One region of the Sphingomonas rustica genome, then DNA from elsewhere that is predicted to be linked to it. Evidence: predicted binding sites of a transcription regulator. Region 1 holds the regulator's gene; each other region holds the start of a gene.
What was found. Region 1 encodes LexA, which represses DNA repair genes until DNA is damaged. Its sites were predicted from a motif close to GTTCCNCNCTTGTTCT; they were not measured.
Positions count from the first base shown of each region.

Region 2: the regulator LexA is predicted to act here: its motif matches at 2,457-2,472, upstream of uvrA (excinuclease ABC subunit UvrA).
Region 3: the regulator LexA is predicted to act here: its motif matches at 2,649-2,664, upstream of TPR58_RS02550 (ImuA family protein).
Region 4: the regulator LexA is predicted to act here: its motif matches at 2,580-2,595, upstream of TPR58_RS09025 (ImuA family protein).

Region 1 is NZ_JBDIZK010000005.1:135,931-140,142, reverse strand. It holds gene TPR58_RS10000 (ComEC/Rec2 family competence protein) at 1-153, shown strand, start outside; gene TPR58_RS09995 (2OG-Fe(II) oxygenase) at 218-856, shown strand; gene TPR58_RS09990 (2OG-Fe(II) oxygenase) at 853-1,527, shown strand; gene lexA (transcriptional repressor LexA) at 1,521-2,204, opposite strand; gene TPR58_RS09980 (molybdopterin molybdotransferase MoeA) at 2,264-3,448, opposite strand; gene TPR58_RS09975 (RiPP maturation radical SAM C-methyltransferase) at 3,476-4,212, opposite strand, start outside.
Region 2 is NZ_JBDIZK010000012.1:175,068-179,279, forward strand. It holds gene uvrA (excinuclease ABC subunit UvrA) at 1-2,449, opposite strand, end outside; gene TPR58_RS18880 (hypothetical protein) at 2,673-4,190, shown strand.
Region 3 is NZ_JBDIZK010000001.1:615,213-619,424, forward strand. It holds gene TPR58_RS02540 (hypothetical protein) at 1-407, opposite strand, end outside; gene TPR58_RS02545 (Y-family DNA polymerase) at 422-1,966, opposite strand; gene TPR58_RS02550 (ImuA family protein) at 1,887-2,618, opposite strand; gene TPR58_RS02555 (TonB-dependent receptor) at 2,873-4,212, shown strand, end outside.
Region 4 is NZ_JBDIZK010000004.1:271,244-275,455, reverse strand. It holds gene TPR58_RS09035 (error-prone DNA polymerase) at 1-6, opposite strand, end outside; gene TPR58_RS09030 (Y-family DNA polymerase) at 3-1,871, opposite strand; gene TPR58_RS09025 (ImuA family protein) at 1,789-2,541, opposite strand; gene TPR58_RS09020 (M3 family metallopeptidase) at 2,689-4,212, shown strand, end outside.

The DNA of each region.
Region 1 (4,212 bases):
GATCGCGCGATGCTGGCGCGGACCGGCGGCGTCGCGATCCGTTTTTCCGATGGCCATGTCGCCACGGTCAGCCGCGGCACGCAGCATCCATGGCTTGACCCGCCCCGGGTGATGCCGCCACGACAGCGGACACCCCGTCGGAGAGGCGATTGATGCGTGCGTTAGCTGTTGAGCCGTCGATGCGATCGGCTGTCGCGGTTTTGGCGGCGGCGGGGCGATGACCAACCCGCTCGACCGCGTCCCGCCGCACCTCGTCATTTCCGACTTTCTCCCGGCCGCAGACCATGTTGCGCTGATCGACTGGACGCTGGCGAACCAGGCGCGGTTCGAGCCGTCCGGGCTGGGGCGGGAGCGGGCGCTCGACACCGGCTTCCGCAATTCACTGAGCCTCAGAGGCGAAGGCCCCCGGCCCTGGGTGGCGCCGCTGACGGCGACCATGATGCCGTTGGTGCCGGGCTGGTGCGCGGCGCTTGGCATTGCGCCCTTCACGCTCGACCAGCTCGAGTTCGACATGGTCGCCTATAATGACGGCGCCTTCTACCGCCGCCATGTCGACACCGGCGTGGGCGGCGGGCGAACCCCCCGGCCCGGGTCCGCAGCCTTTCGGATGATCACCGCCGTCTATTATTTTCACCGCGAGCCGAAGCGATTCCAGGGCGGTGCCCTGCGTCTCCACTCGCTGGCGCATGACATTTCCTATGGCGACGTGCCGCCGACCCAGAACAGCCTGGCGGTCTTTCCTGCCTGGGCCCGGCATGAAGTCATGCCGGTCGCCTGTCCGTCTCGCGACTTTGCCGACTCGCGCTTCGCGATCAATTGCTGGGTGCGCCGGACGCCGCCGGCGGCGGTCGCATGAACCTGCTTCAGCGTCCGCCCATCCACGCCCGCCGCGACGACGTGCTGCCGCAGGCGGAGCATGCCGCGCTGATCGACTGGGCGCTCGCCAACGAGACGGCGCTGTCGGACTCGAGAGTGGGCAAGGGCCAGGTCAGCGACGATCGCAGGCGCGCGCGCAGCTTCTATGGCAGCGCGGATTGGAAGCGGACCAGCGTCGCGCATATCGACGCGCTGCTGCCCGGCATCCTCGCCGATCTCGGCATGGCGCATTTCCGGCGCGACGGGTTCGAGATCGAGATGGTCGTCTATGGCGATGGCGGTCATATCCGGCCGCATCACGACACCGCCACCGGGCTCAGCCGACATCCGCACGACCGGGTGGTGACGATCGTCTATCATTTCCACCGCGAGCCGCAGGGTTATTCGGGCGGTACGCTGAGGTTGCTGGCGAAGATGCCCGGCGCCGACGGCAAGCGCGCCTGTGTCGACCTGGAGCCGCGTCAGAACGGATTGATCGCCTTTCCCAGCCTGGCGATCCACGAAGTGCTGCCGGTCAGCGTGCCCTCAGGCCGTTTCGAGGACTCGCGCTTCGGAATCAATTTCTGGGCGCAGCGTCATTATCGCGCCGCGGCGGGGGCGGACGCTGTCGCCGCCGACCCGATCCGGGCTGGCGGCGAACAGGATCAATAGCGGCGCAGCAATCCGGCGAGCTTGCCCTGGATCCGCACCTGGCCGGGCGCATAACGCTGCGGCGAATAATCGCGGTTGGCGGGGTCGAGCCGGACCATCGATCCTTCCTTGCGGAAGAATTTCAGCGTCGCCTCGGCTTCGTCGATCAGCGCGACGACGATCTCGCCGTCCCGCGCACTCTCGGTCTTGCGGATCAGCGCATAGTCGCCGTCCAGAATACCGGCCTCGACCATCGAGTCACCCGCAACCTCAAGCGCATAATGCTCGCCAGCACCCAGCAGTGCGGCAGGAACCGGAAGCATCGACGATCCTTCCAGCGCCTCGATCGGGGTACCGGCGGCGATCCGGCCGTGCAGCGGAATTTCGAGGACGTCATTGGCCGGTTCGCGAACCCGCGGGGCCAGGGCGACGACATTGTCCTCGACCGGCGCCTTGGCGGCGGGCGCAGACCTGGTTTCGCCACGCTCCGGCATCTTGATGACTTCCAGCGCGCGGGCGCGATTGGCGAGGCGACGGATGAAACCGCGCTCCTCCAGGGCCGAGATCAGGCGATGGACACCGGACTTGGACTTGAGGTCGAGCGCTTCCTTCATTTCCTCGAACGACGGCGAGACGCCGGTGTCGTTTAGACGGTCGTTGATGAAGCAGATCAGCTCGTGCTGCTTGCGGGTGAGCATGCCCCGGGTCCTCTCGTTGGAACAGACTGGGAACGTTTACGCAATGTTCCGGAAGCGTGTCAAGCGATATCGAGGATCGCCACCGGCGCGCCTCGCTCGACCGCGGGCGCATGCGGGTCGCGCAGGATCAGGCAGTCGGCGCGGGCGAGGGTGCGCAGCATCGAACTGTCCTGGATGGTCGAGGCGAAGGCGCGCCCGTCAACCAGCGTCCCGCGCAGATAGTCGGTGCGATGGTCGTTGGCCGACAGCGCCTCTCCGGCAGTCACGATCCGCGGCTCCGGGAAGGGGCGAGCGGCGCCCGACAGATGCGCGACCAGCGGGCGAACGAACAGCTGCGTCGTGACGAAGGCGGAGACCGGATTGCCGGGCAGCCCGAGCAGCACCGCCTTGCCCAGGCGACCCGCCATCATCGGCTTGCCCGGCCGCAGCGCGATGCGCCAGAAATCGATCGTCGCCCCCGCCGCCTCCAGTGCCGGCCGCACCAGGTCGTGATCGCCCACCGATGCGCCGCCGGTGGTGACCAGCAGGTCGGCATCGACCGACCGGAATGCCGCCTCCAGTATCTCGGCGCGGTCGGGCAGGATGCCGAGATCGATCAGTTCGACCGGCAGGCCGGCAAGCTGCGCCGCGAGCATCAGCCGGTTGGTCTCGGGCAGCTGGCCGGGTGCCAGCGGGGTGCCCGGTTCGACCAGTTCGTCGCCGGTCGCGGCGTAGGCGACGCGAACCCTACGCCGCACCGGAAGCGTCGCATGTCCCGCCACGCCGGCCAGCGCCAGCCGCTGCGGCGTCAGCCGCGCGCCGGCGGCGATCAGCATGTCGCCCTCGGCGAAATCCAGTCCGCGCCGCCGGACGTTGCGCCCGTGATGCCGCGGCCCTTCGCCCGCCAGATGCAGCACCGCGCCGTCGCGCCGTGCCTCTTCCTGGACCATCACCGTGTCGCTGCCCGCGGGCAGCGGGGCGCCGGTGAAGATGCGGACCGCCTGTCCCGCCCCGACGGCCTGGTCGAACCCGTGCCCCGCCGCACTCTCGCCCGTCACCTGCCAGGGCCCCGGCATGTCGTCGAAGCGGATGGCATAGCCGTCCATTGCCGACAGGTCGGCGTCGGGCTGGGTGCGCAATGCGACGATCTCGGTTGCGGCCCAGCGGCCATGTGCCTGCGCGAGCGGGACGGTCTCGACATCGACCGAGGGGGCGAGGGCGATCAGTCGCTGCTGCGCATCCGCCACGGGGAGAAGGACTGCCATCCGGACAGCCGTGGCACAGATCCCGGATCAGGCGAAGTCGGTTTCCGCGATCGGATCCGCCTTGCGCGCGGTCCAGGCGGGAAGGGGGACTTCATGCTGCCAGCGCGTTTCCTCGGGCAGCGGCAGCGCGACCAGCCGGTCTCCCGCCTCGAAGAACAGTCCGAGCTGATCGAGCCGCTCCAGCGTCTGGCGCCCGTCCTCGCCATGGCCCGCGAACCGCGCCATCAGCCGGTCGCGCGGGATCGGCTCGCGCATCGTCTCCAGCATGGCGGCGGCGAGTCCGCCCAGCCGATAATGGCTCGGCTCGGCGCCGCGGGTATCGACGATCGCGATTCCGTCGCCGTCCTGGCGCCATGACAGGATCACTTCGCGCTGGCGCTGCAGGTCCTTCCAGCGATCCACCATCGCATCGATCCTGCGGTAGAGACGCTGGAGCTCGGGCGAATTCTCGAACGGCCGCTCGAAATAATAGCAATAGCTGGCCAGGTCGAAGCCGCTGCGCGCCAGGAAGGCGGCGCTGAAGATCATCTGATAGTCGGCGGCGGGGTGCGCCGCGGCCAGCCCGAACCGCTCCGGCTGTTCCTGCAGCGGGGCGAAGCGCGTGATTTGGACCGGCAACCGGGTCGAGGGCGGATCGAGGTGGAACAGCCGCGGCAGTGCCGCCAGCATCCGGCGATAGTCCCCCGCTTCGTCGTCGGGAAAGCCGTAGATGAGGTTGTGATGGACCAGCACCCCGGCGCCCTTGCCGAGCAGCAGGGTATGGA
Region 2 (4,212 bases), on a different contig from region 1:
TGAACTTCACCTCCAGCGTCTCGCGATTGTAGCGCGCGCCGTGACACACGTCGCACGTCACATAGACGTCGGGCAGGAAGTGCATCTCGATCTTCAGCACGCCGTCGCCCTGGCACGCCTCGCACCGGCCGCCCTTGACGTTGAAGCTGAACCGGCCGGGCTTGTAGCCGCGCGCCTGCGCCTCGGGCAGTCCGGCGAACCAGTCGCGGATCGCGGTGAAGGCGCCGGTATAGGTCGCCGGATTGGACCGCGGGGTGCGGCCGATCGGCGACTGGTCGATGTCGATGACCTTGTCGAGATGCTCGAGCCCGGTGATCTTGTCATGCTTGCCCGCCAGCATGCGCGCGCCGTTCAGCGCCCGCGCCGCGGCGGCATAGAGCGTGTCGATCGTGAAGCTCGACTTGCCCGATCCCGACACGCCGGTGATGCAGGTGAAGGTGCCCAGAGGGATGCTGGCGGTCACGCCGGTCAGGTTGTTGGCGGTCGCATTGTGGACCGTCAGCTTCTTGCCGGTTCCCTTTCGACGCTTGGCGGGCAGGGGAACCTCGCGCGTGCCGTTCAGATAGTCGGCGGTGACGCTGCCCTCGGTCGCCAGAACCTGCTCCAGCGTACCCTGCGCGACCACTTCGCCGCCATGAACGCCGGCGCCCGGTCCCATGTCGATCACATAATCGGCGGTGCGGATCGCATCTTCGTCATGCTCCACCACCAACACGGTGTTGCCCAGGTCGCGCAGCCGCCGCAGCGTGGCGAGCAGCATGTCGTTGTCGCGCTGGTGCAGCCCGATCGACGGCTCGTCGAGCACGTAGAGCACACCGGACAGGCCGCTGCCGATCTGGCTGGCCAAGCGGATGCGCTGGCTCTCGCCGCCCGACAGCGTACCGCTGGTCCGGCTGAGATTGAGATAGTCGAGCCCGACATTGTTGAGGAAGCCGAGCCGCTCGTCGATTTCCTTCAGGATCGCGCGCGCGATCTCGCGCTGCTGGTCTGTCAGATGCGCCGGCAACGCCTTGAACCATTCCAGCGCATCGACCACCGACAGGCGGGTCGCGTGGCTGATGTCCTCGCCCGCGACCTTCACCGCCAGCGCCTCGGGCTTCAACCGGGCACCGTGGCAGGTCTCGCAGGGATGCGCAGCCTGATATTTGCTCAGTTCCTCGCGCATCCAGGCGCTCTCGGTCTGGAGCATGCGGCGGTTGAGATTGCCGATGACGCCTTCGAACGGCTTGCGAACGTCATAGCTCTTCTTGCCGTCGACGAAGGTCAGCGTGACCGGCTTGCCGCCGGTCCCGTGCAGGAGGATCAGCTTCACCTCGCCGGGAAGGTCCTTCCACGGCGTTTCCAGGCTGAAGCCGAATTCGCGCGCCAGGCTGCCGAGCACCTGCATGTAATAGGGGCTGGGCGGGTTTGACTTCGCCCAGGGAACGATCGCACCCTTCTTGATCGTCAGCTCATGGTTGGGGACGACCAGATCCTCGTCGAACACCAGTTTCTCGCCCAGGCCGTCGCAGGCCGGGCAGGCGCCCTGCGGCGCGTTGAACGAGAAGAGCCGCGGCTCGATCTCGGAAATGGTGAAGCCGCTGACCGGGCAGGCGAACTTCTCGGAAAAGACGATGCGGTTGTCGGGAATCCCGGTCCCCTTCATCGATCCCAGGCTGGTGGCGCCTTCGACCTGGAATTCCTGCCGAGCCTCGCGCACGCTCGATCCGGTCGTCTCGGCGACGGTGCCATCGACCAGATCGACATAGGCCAGCCCCTCGGCCAGCTTCAGCGCGGTCTCGAAGCTCTCGGCCAGGCGGGTGGCGATATCGCCGCCGACCACGAGCCGATCGACCACGACCTCGATGTCGTGCTTGTATTTCTTGTCGAGTGCCGGCGCTTCCTCGATCAGGTACATTTCGCCATCGACCCGGACGCGCTGGAAGCCCGCCTTCTGCCACTCGGCCAGTTCCTTGCGATACTCGCCCTTGCGGCCGCGCACGACCGGCGCCAGCAGCAGCAGCCGCGTCCCCTCGGGCAGCGCAAGCACGCGGTCGACCATCTGGCTGACGGTCTGCGCCGAAATCGGCAGGCCGGTCGCCGGCGAATAGGGGATGCCGACCCGCGCCCAGAGCAGGCGCATATAGTCGTAGATCTCGGTCACGGTCGCGACCGTCGAGCGCGGATTGCGCGAGGTCGTCTTCTGCTCGATCGAGATCGCGGGGGACAGGCCCTCGATATGATCGACATCGGGCTTCTGCATCAGCTCGAGAAACTGGCGCGCATAGGCCGACAGCGACTCGACATAGCGGCGCTGCCCCTCGGCATAGATCGTGTCGAACGCGAGCGACGACTTGCCGGAACCCGACAGGCCGGTGATCACCGTCAGCGTGTCGCGCGGGATGTCGATATCGACTCCCTTGAGATTGTGCTCGCGCGCGCCGCGGACGGAAATGGTGGTGAGTGCCATGCCGATAGTTCTATCTTTGTTCTGAATGGAATGCCAGACTTGAGATAGGAACGGCGAACCCCGTTCGCCAGTTGCGTGATTTCCCGGGGATGCGGCATTCGGGCAAGTCCGCGAATTCGGCCGGGCGGCGACGGGCAGAGGATTTCGACTGATCGATCTTCAGTCACGGTTCATCGGCGTGGGCCCTAGCTGTGGTGAAGCGGGCAGGAGAGAGGCGAGGGCGATGGTGCAGGGCAGAGGCAAGAGGCTGATCGTCGCATTCGGCGCCATGACGGCGGCGGTGGCGTTGTCGGCATGTACGCCGATCGACTATGGCTATGATTACGGCATTCCCGCGCCCCAGGCGGCGCCGTCATGGGCCGATCTTGCCAATTTCGACACCTATGAATGGATCGACCGTGCCGAGGCGATGAGCGACGCGATCGGCGAGTCGCCGCCCGACGCGACCTTCAATGTCTCGGACGGTGCGCCCTGGGCCTGGACGCTCGAGGACGGCTCGCTGCTGCTGGTCGAGCAGCGGGACGACGGCCCTCACAGCTATTATTTCGAGAGCGGGTCCGATGCGCCGTTCCTGGTCCGCGATCCGGAGATGAGCTTCGGCTTCATCGAGGGGCAGATCGCGGTCGTCTATGGGGCTGATGGCGAGGCGCTGGAGCGCGACGTCGCCGCGCCCTATCTGATCGACGGCGCGCGCGGCTATGAACGCGGGCGGCGACTCAAGCGTGACATGGCACGGCGAGACGAATGGCAGGACGTTCAGGTGAACAACTGGATCCTGTTCAGCCCGAGCCTGTGGGCGTGGAACGACGACTGGTCCTATGGGCGCGAGCGGATCCCGCAATGGCGCAACTTCCGGCGCAACGCGCGGGCGATCGCCCATCGTGACCGCTGGCGGCAGGAACGGATCCGCCGCGGCGAAATCTGGGATCGATTCCGGCGCTGGGGGCATGGCGGCTGGCGCGGTCCCCCGCCGGGCCGTTTCGTCCCGCCACCGCCGGGTACGACCATCCCCGGCCGGCCTACGCGCCCGCCGGGACGGCCGGGCCGCCCCGGTCGGCCGCCGATCCCGCCCCGAGCGCCCGATGGCCAGCAGCCGGGAACGGTCCCGGCGCTGCCGCCGGCCGACACCGGCGTGCGCCCGCCCGGCTGGGTCCGGCCGGACCGTCCCGGTCGGCCTGACAGGCCGGATCGTCCCGACCGCCCCGACGGGCCTGGCGCCGGTCCCGCGCAGCCGGGCCGGCCCGATGGCTGGGTTCGTCCCGATCGTCCGGGCCGCCCTGATCGTCCCGGAAGACCGGGCTGGGGTGGCCCGCGTCCGGCTCCGCGCCCGGCGCTTCCCGCCGGTCAGCCGGGCGCACAGCCGCCGATGCCGTCGGACAATCCGTCGGGTCCGCCGCCCGCGGTGTCGCCGCGTCCGGTGCCGCAGCCCGGAATGCCGCGTCCGCCCCGCCCGCGTTTCGATCCGCGCGGCAGCGAAGGCGGACCCGAGCGCGTGCCGCGATCGGACTTTGGTCGACCGCGCGGAGGGATGAACCCAGCACCGCGGCCCGGCTACCAGCCGCCGGTGCGCCCGGCCCCGTCGGCGCAGCCGGCGCCCCCGCGTTATCAGGCGCCGCCGCCCCGGGCATCACCTCCGCCGCCGGCCCCGCCGCGGGCAGCACCGCCTCCGCCGCCACGCGCCGCACCGCAGCCGCGCCCGGCGCGGGTCGAGGGTAACACCCGCCGGTCCGATGATCGGTGACACGCACGCACCACCCCGGCTA
Region 3 (4,212 bases), on a different contig from region 1:
AGCTCGGGATGAAACAATGGCAGGTTGCGGGTCGACTTCTGCGCAACCGCGCTGGCGTTGCAGTTGGTTGCGAGCGTAATCCACTCAATCCCCCAATGGACGATGAGCGTCTTGCCGTCGGGACCGGGTTCGATCGTTGCGGCCCCCTCGATGATCACTTCCCAGTCCGGGTCATGGTCGCGCACCGCCTTGATCAGCGACCCGTCCGAAAGCGCGATATAATAGGCATGCAGGTAGCTTTCGCCCCCGAATTCGAACGAAGGGTCGGCAGGTATCGTGAGCCTGGATTCGATCTCACCGGTGACCCGCAGGATTGCGGCGTCTGCGGAGGGGGTTAGAGTGATGGACATCGCAGGTTCTCCGAATCGCGGAAATGGAACATAACAGGAACTTACTGGAGTGGCCATCGCGAGTTTCCTGCTTAGGCAAAGGCTCCGTGGATGAACCATCGCATCCGCCCGCTGGCACTGCGCTCGCCGTCACCCAGGCGAAACAGCCAGTATCGCCCCCCGCCCTCCACCTCGACCTGGAAATAGTCGCGTACCGCATAGGGCGTGCGCGCCTCGTGTCCGGCCTCGCGCCACCATTCGCCGTGCAGGCGCTCGGGTCCATCCGCCTGGGTCACGCGAAAGCGTTTGCGGCGCCACACGAACATCGCGGGCGGATGATCGGGGAGCATCGCGGTCACTTGGATCTCCTGTGGCGGGTCAAGGAGGCGACCAGGGCGCGGGAGATCGTCAGCCCAGCGGCGGCGGATGGCCTGAGTCAGCGCCGGCACCATTGCCACTGAACGCTCCGGCATACCGGGTCGCGGTGCGGCGCGGTGCAGGCTGGCCTGCCCGAACCGGTTGGCGAGCGCGTCGATCAATCCGCCCAGATCTGGTTTGCGTTCGCCGGCCCGGGCGAGGTCATTCTGGCTGGAGGCGAGCGGTTCGGTGAGCGGCGCGATGAGGGTCATCCCCTCCACGCCAAGACCCGGCTCGACCTGCTCGATCCGGGCGATCAGAAGCTTGGCAAGGTGCGCGGTGTCGCGGCTGGGCGTCGCCGTGCCGATGCGGATCGCTCGCGCCTGGCCGTCGACGCGGTGGAAATAGCAATCCAGCCGGCGCGCACCATGACCCAATTGCACCAGCTGCGCACCGAGGTCGGCAACCAAGTCGCGTATAACCATGGCGAAAGCCTCTGGTGTCGCGATCGGCTCGACCAGGTCGCGCCGGCAATGCGGGGCGCGAGGCGGGAGCAGCGGCTCGATCGCCTCGGGCGCATAGCCCAGTGCCTGGTCGAGACGCTGGTGGAGGAGGCGCCCGAAGCGGCGCGCAAGCGGCCCGCGCGGCGTCTCGATCAGCTGCTCGATCCGCTCGAAGCCCAGTTTCCTTAGCCCTTCGACGGTCTCGGGTTCGAGCCGGAGCGCTGCGATGGGCAGCAACGCCATCGCCTTGCGCTGATCGCCGGATTGAATCGTGACCGGCCGGCCTGCAGGGACGTGCCGCGCGACTGCATGCGCACAGCCCGGCGTGTCGGCAGCCGCGATCTGGAGGGCGTAGCCGGCGCGGGCAATGCGACGATGCAGGTCCTTGAGCAGCGCCGGCTCGCTGCCGAACAGCTGCGCACAACCGGTCACGTCGATCCAGACACCGCTCGGCGGATCGGGTGCGACGAACGGCGAATAGCGACCACACCAAAGAGCGAGACGCCTGAGCGCGGCGAGATCAGCCTCGGGATCGGCGTCGACCACGGTCAGCCTCGGCGCGAGACTGCGCGCCTTGGTGAGGGTCATGCCGGGGACAAGTCCGAGTGCGCGCGCCGGCCCATTCACCGCAGCCAGGATCTTGCGGCCATGATCCGGACGAGCGGTAACGAGCGGCTGGTCGGGAGCCGGAACATCCTCAGCTCGCGAAGCGCCGCCCCTCCGTCGCAGCCGGTCGGTCGGCCAGCTGGGAAGGAAGAGCGAGACGACCCTGCGCATCACAGGCCTCCACGATCCAGGATTTTGGGACGCCGCCACGATTACGCTCGAGCTGTACCTCCCAGCGCGGACGGCCCAGGCTTGGGATGCCGAGTGGCTTGCTGGGGGCGGCCAGCACACGCCAGCGGGTGACAGCAGCAGTCCCTTCCGTCTGATCCCCGATGCGCGCCGCACGACGAAACACGAAAGCGGTGCTGCCCGAGGCCTCGGCTGCGAGCTGGAGCCGCTTCGAGGCGGTGGTCGACAGCTTGGCGACTTCGCCGACGACCCCGGCCAGGCCCGGGTGGCGCAGGCATTCCTCCATTGCGAGCAGGACATTGGTGTCGCTCCCTGCCTCGACATGAATCACCCGATCGGGGTGCAGCCCCGCCAGGTCCAGTGCCGGGGCGAACAGGTCGCGCCACCTGAGGCACCAGAATACCGGCCCGTCGATCCGCGCGAGGATACCGGCGAGAAAAACCGTGGCCGCCGCGTCATCGCAAAGCTCGGAGCTGCCCATAACCTCATGCAGCGCGCCCGCCACCAAGCCGCCGCCCGGCAGCCACCGGTCGATCGCCGGGATACCGAATGGCACAGCCTCACGCGCTCGTCCGACCCCCTCGATGGCGGCAATGCGGGAACGCAGGTCAGCAATGGCACCAGGCGGCCTCATGGGGTCGAATACTCGGGAGCACTATGATTCGTTCGTCTTTTGTTCCGTGATACATCGCGTCGTCAAGATGCCCGCTGCCTCCCGCAAGGGGGTGCGACCTTCGGGTCGAGCAGCCAAACCACCGCAAGGCCAGAAATCCGCGGATGTCGGGCCACACCGCTTGCGTAAGAATTATTTTTGCACGACGCCCCGTAGTTCGCGATGTGCCGCGTCAACCCTCTCGAGGCCGGAGCAACCGGCGATGGGAGGGTAGGATGACGATCTCGAAAAAAGCGCTGTGCGCCGCGCTGCTGGCCGCCAGCGCTTTCCCAGCCGGCATGGTCACCCAGCCGGCCCAGGCGCAGGAAGCGCCGATTGCGTTCGCGGTGCCGGCGCAGGACTTGGCTGCAACACTCCGTGTCTTGGCCCGCCAGGGCGGCCGCGAAATCCTTTTCGCAGATGATGACGTGCGCGGCATGCGCTCGCCTGCGGTGCGGGGCAACTTCACGGTGGAACAGGCAGTGCGGCTGGCGATCGCCGGCAGCGGACTGGTCGTCGAGGTGGAAGCTGGAGCGCTGGTCGTACGGGCCCGGCCCGCCGCGACCGCGGAGGCGACCACCACCATAACCGTGACGGGCACTCGCATTCGTGGTGCGGGCAGCCCCTCGCCCCTGATCGTGATGACAAGGCGGGGCATCGAGGAGCAGGGACTCCCGGATATGGCAAACGTTGCGCGGATCATTCCGCAGAATTTTACCGGAGGGCAGAACCCCGGAGTCGCGGGGGGCGGTGACCAGGGCGGATATAATAATCTCAACAACTCCACGACGCTCAACCTTCGCGGGCTGGGCTCGGACGCGACGTTGACGCTCATCAATGGTCACCGCCTTCCTTACGACGCAGTCAACCAGGGCGTCGACATCTCGACCATTCCCATCGCCGCACTCGACCGCATCGAGGTAATCGCGGATGGGGCATCAGCACTCTACGGCTCTGACGCCGTCGGCGGGGTCGCCAACATCATCCTCCGGCGCGACTTCGATGGGCTGTCCACCAGTGCACGTGTTGGCACCTCCACCCAGGGCGGCAACGCACAGCAGCAATATTGGGGCGTCGGTGGCCAGCGCTGGGCTGACGGCGGCTTCATGGTGGCGATCGACTATAACAGGGCCACGCCGATCTATGCCGATGACAGATCCTATTCGCGCAGGCTTCACCCCACACAAATGATCGCGACCGGAAGTCGGCAGGTGAGCGGCGTGCTCACCGGCCACCAGGATCTGGCAAGCTGGGCGTCGTTCGAGGTGGACGCCCAGTTCGCAGACCGGCGATCGCGCAAGGGCAACGCATTCTCGGCGACGGCACCCGTCACGATTTTCGGGCAGCTCAGTCTGCCGGTCGTGCGCTCCTATGCGGTTACCCCGTCGCTGCATCTGCGGCCAGGTGGCGGCTGGGAAGCGACGTTTGAGATGACGAGCGGGGAGAGCAATACCGTCAGCACGGCGCGACGCTACGTCGGTGGCGTCGTGCAGGTCGGGCGCTCGGCCTATGACAATCGCCTCACCAACTTCGAGGCGAGCGCGGAAGGTCCGCTCGTCCGCCTGCCCGGAGGCGA
Region 4 (4,212 bases), on a different contig from region 1:
GCTCATCCGAACACCCCGTGGAGATACCAGCTGAGATCGCCGGTCACGCTGCGCTCGCCGTCGCCCTTGCGGAACAGCCAGTAGCGGCGGCCCTGATCGTCCTCGACCCGGAAATAGTCGCGCACGCTGTGCGTCTCGCTGGCGCGTTTCCACCATTCGCCATGGACGCGTTCGGGGCCGTCGGCGCGCACGATCTTGTGGGCGGTGCCGCGCCAGGTGAATCGGCGTGGCGCATGGTCGGGAAGCTCGGCCATGACATGGTCGATGCGTTCGGGCCGGCGCAGCAGCCGCGCGGGCTTGGGCCAATGCGGGTGCCAGGGTTCGAGCGCGGGGCTGCGATCCAGCCGGCGGACATCGTCTGCCTTCATCGGCGCAGCCGAGCGGGCGGGCGGATCGAGCACGGGCGCGCGGGCGATGCTGCGTTCGGGCACGTCGCTTTCGATCGGGCGCATCCGCCACATCCGCTGAAGCCCGATCCGCGTGGCGAGCGTATCGACAAGAGGGGCCAGGTCGGGCGCCACGTCTTCGTCCAGCCGTTCGACCACCGGTTCCGGGCCGAGCAGGTCGGCGCGCCGGACATGCAGGGCCATCGCGTCGATGCCGAACCCGGGCTCGATGCTTTCCATCCGCCGCAGCAGCAGCCGCAACAGGTGCGCCGGGTCGCGGCTCGGCCGGGCAAGGCCGATCCGGATATTCTGGGGCACGCCATCGACGCGATCGGCGACCAGCTCGATCCGCAGCGCGCCGAGCCCGCGTTCGGCCAGCGCGGCGACGATGCGCGGCACCAGCAGCCCGAGCCAGTGTTCGATCGCCTCGGGGGTCGCGATCGGTTCGGCAAAGCGGCGCGTGGCGGCGATCGGTTGCGGCGGCACCACCGGATTCAGCGGTTCGGGCAAGGCGCCCAGTGCTTGGTGGATGCGGATCGCGATCTGCTTGCCGAATCGTTTGACCAGTGGCGCCCGCGGAATTTCGGCAAGCTCCCCGATCCGGTCGATGCCCAGTCGCTTGAGCAGTTCGTTGTCGCGCGCGTCGATCCGCAGCGCACGGACGGGCAGGGCGGCGATCGCCTCGGCATGGCGACCGACCGGACAGATCGTCACCGGTCGGGCCTGGCGTGACAGGGCATGTGCCGCGCCCAGCGTATCGGCCACCGCGATCCGCGCGACGTAACCCAGCCGGGCAAGCAGGCGGATGATCCGCTTCGCCATCATCGCCTCTCCGCCGAACAGATGATCGGTCCCGCTGACCTCGATCGCCAGCGTCTCGTCGTCGGCGATGGCGACGATCGGCGAGAAATGCCGCGCCAGGGCGATGGCCAGGCGGTGCAGTTCGGCCCGGTCGCCCTCGGGATCGGCCGGGCGGATGTCGAGGCCGGGCACCAGCACCCGTGCCTGGGTGATCGCCATGCCGGGCGCCAGGCCGATCGACAGCGCCAGCGGACAGGCGGCACCGATCAGGTTGCGATTCTCGGCCCGGAGCGCGGTGACCAGCGGTGCAGCGCCCGCGCCGGTGGCGCGGACATGCGGGAGCACGTTGCCGGAACCGCCCTCGTCGGGGGGCATGGCGCGAAACGGATGGCCCGCGGCCTCGTCGCGCCGCCCGATCTCGTGCTTGGCCGGGCGGCGCGTGTCGGGAAGCGCGGCGACGCGGGCATGGACCCCGTCATCCTCGCGGGCCCAGCGCGCGCCGGGACGCCAGCCGCCACCGCGCGGCACCGAACAGGCATGGTCCTGTTCGGCGGCGACGGCGTCGCGCATCGCATCGAGCGATGCGGGGATGCGCTGTGCCTCAGGCGGCGCGGAGGTTCGCTCGGCCCGGCGCAACCGATCGATCGACCAGTGCGGCAGGTAGAGCGCAGCGACCCGTTTCATCGCAGGCCTCCACAAGCTGGGAAAAGGGCTCGCCGCCCTTCTGGCGGACGAGATCGAGCATCCACCGCGCCCGCCCGACCCCGGGCACCGTTCCCGGCAGGGGCGTCGAGGGTGCCGAGGTCACCCGCCAGCGCGTGATCGCGGCCGAGGGAAGGCGCAGCGGATCGGACGTCTCGCGGATATGCCGCATCATCAGCAGCGCGATGGTGCGGCCGCCCTCGGCGGCAAGCTGGAGGCGGCGGGTCGCGGTCATGTCGGCCCGCTTTGCCTCGCCGATCACCGCGCCCAGGCCGCGATGGCGCAGCCCTTCCTCCATGATCGCCAGCATTTCGGCATCGTCGGCGGCTTCGGCATAGATCAGGCGGCCGGCGGACAGGCCCGACTGCGACACGCCCGGCGCGAACAGGTCGTGGCGGCGCACCACCCACAGCACCGGTCCCCAGGCACGTGCGGCGATCCCGGCCATGAAGAGGGTGGCGGCGCAATCATCCGCCAGATCGGCCGTGCCTGCAGCGATTTCGTGGAGCGCGTCGAGCCGGAACCCGCCATTGGCCAGGCGCGTATCGATGGCATGGATTCCCATGGGCAGCACCGGTCGACGCCGAAAACCCTTGGTTTCCAGACCTTGCAGCGTCTCGCGCAATTGCTTCAGGACGGCAGGGTCGGCCATGCTCTCTAACGACTCGGTTGCGACTCGGTACTTTCAATGTTCCTATTCTGTTCCAGATGGTGCCGGAGTCAAGTCCGCTCGAGGCTGTGCAGTTGCCATTCACACGGCACCGGCTAAGTTGCTGTTATTCCTATCATCGGAGTTTTCATGTCCCGAATGACCCGGCGCCAGGCGTTGCTCGCCTCCGCTACCACACTGATCGCCTCGCAGGTCGGCGGCGCGATTTCCGCACTTGCCCAGACCGCCGCAACGGTCGACCCGTCCCCGCTGCTCAAGCCCTGGCCGGGCAATTATGGCGGCACCCCGCCCTGGGACCGGTTCACCCCGGCGATGTTCCCGCCCGCGTTCGAGGCGGCGATGGCCGATCTGCGTCGCGAGATGCTCGCGATCCGCGACGCGAAAACGAAGCCCGGCTTCAAGACGGCCATCGAGCCGATGGAACTGGCCGGCGAGACGATGGATCGGGTCCAGGCTGCCTGGGGCGTCTATACCAGCAACCTGGCGACCAAGGAGGTTCAGGACATTGCCCGGGTGTGGAGCCCGAAAATGGCCGCCTTTTATGACGAGCTCTATCTCGACCCCAAGCTGTTCGCCCGGGTGAAGGCCGCCTATGACACGCGCGCCTCGCAGGGGCTGAACGCCCAGCAGACCCGCCTGCTCGAGCGCAGCTATCGCGGCTTCGTGCGCCGCGGCGCGCTGTTGTCCGATGCCCAGCGGGCCGAGGTCTCGACGATCAACCAGGCGCTCGCCTCGGCCTTTGCCGAGTTCAGCCGCAAGGTGCTGGCGGACGAGGAGACCTGGATCGTCGTCGACAGCGAGGCCGAGCTGGCCGGACTGCCCGACAGCTTCAAGGCGTCGCTCAAGGCGGCGGCGGAAGCGCGCAAACTGCCGGGAAAATGGGCGGTGGTGAACACCCGCTCATCGGTCCAGCCGCTGCTGATGAACTCGACCAACCGCGCGCTGCGCGAAAAGACCTGGCGCGCCTTCGTGATGCGCGGCGACAATGGCGACGCCAACGATACCAAGGCGATCATCGCCGAAATCCTGAAGCTGCGTCAGCAGCGCGCGGTACTGCTGGGATTCAAGAACCATGCGAATTTCCGCATGGACGACACGATGGCGGAAACGCCGGCCAATGCGATGAAGCTGATGATGTCGGTCTGGCCGGCGGCACGCGCCCGCGTGGCCGAGGAAGTCGCCGACATGCAGGCGCTTGCCGACAAGGAAGGCGCGAAGATCACGATCGAGCCCTGGGACTATCGCTTCTATGCCGAGAAGGTCCGCAAGGCGAAGTACGACCTCGATGAGAGCGAGATCAAACCCTATCTCGAGCTGAACAACATCCTGATGGGCGCCTTCTACGCCTGCGGCAGGCTGTACGACCTGGACTTCAAGGAAGTGAAGGACGTGCCGGTGTTCGATCCCGAGGTCCGCACCTTCGAGGTCACGAACAAGGTCACCGGCAAGAATGTCGGGATCTTCTACGTCGACAATTATGCGCGCTCGGGCAAGCGTTCGGGCGCCTGGGCGACGCGCTATCGCGGCCAGCAGGAACTGGGTGGGCACCGCAACGTGCTGGCGTCGAACAACAATAATTTCACCAAGGGTGGCAATGGCGAGCCGACGCTGATCAGCCTGGACGATGCGACCACGCTGTTCCACGAATTCGGC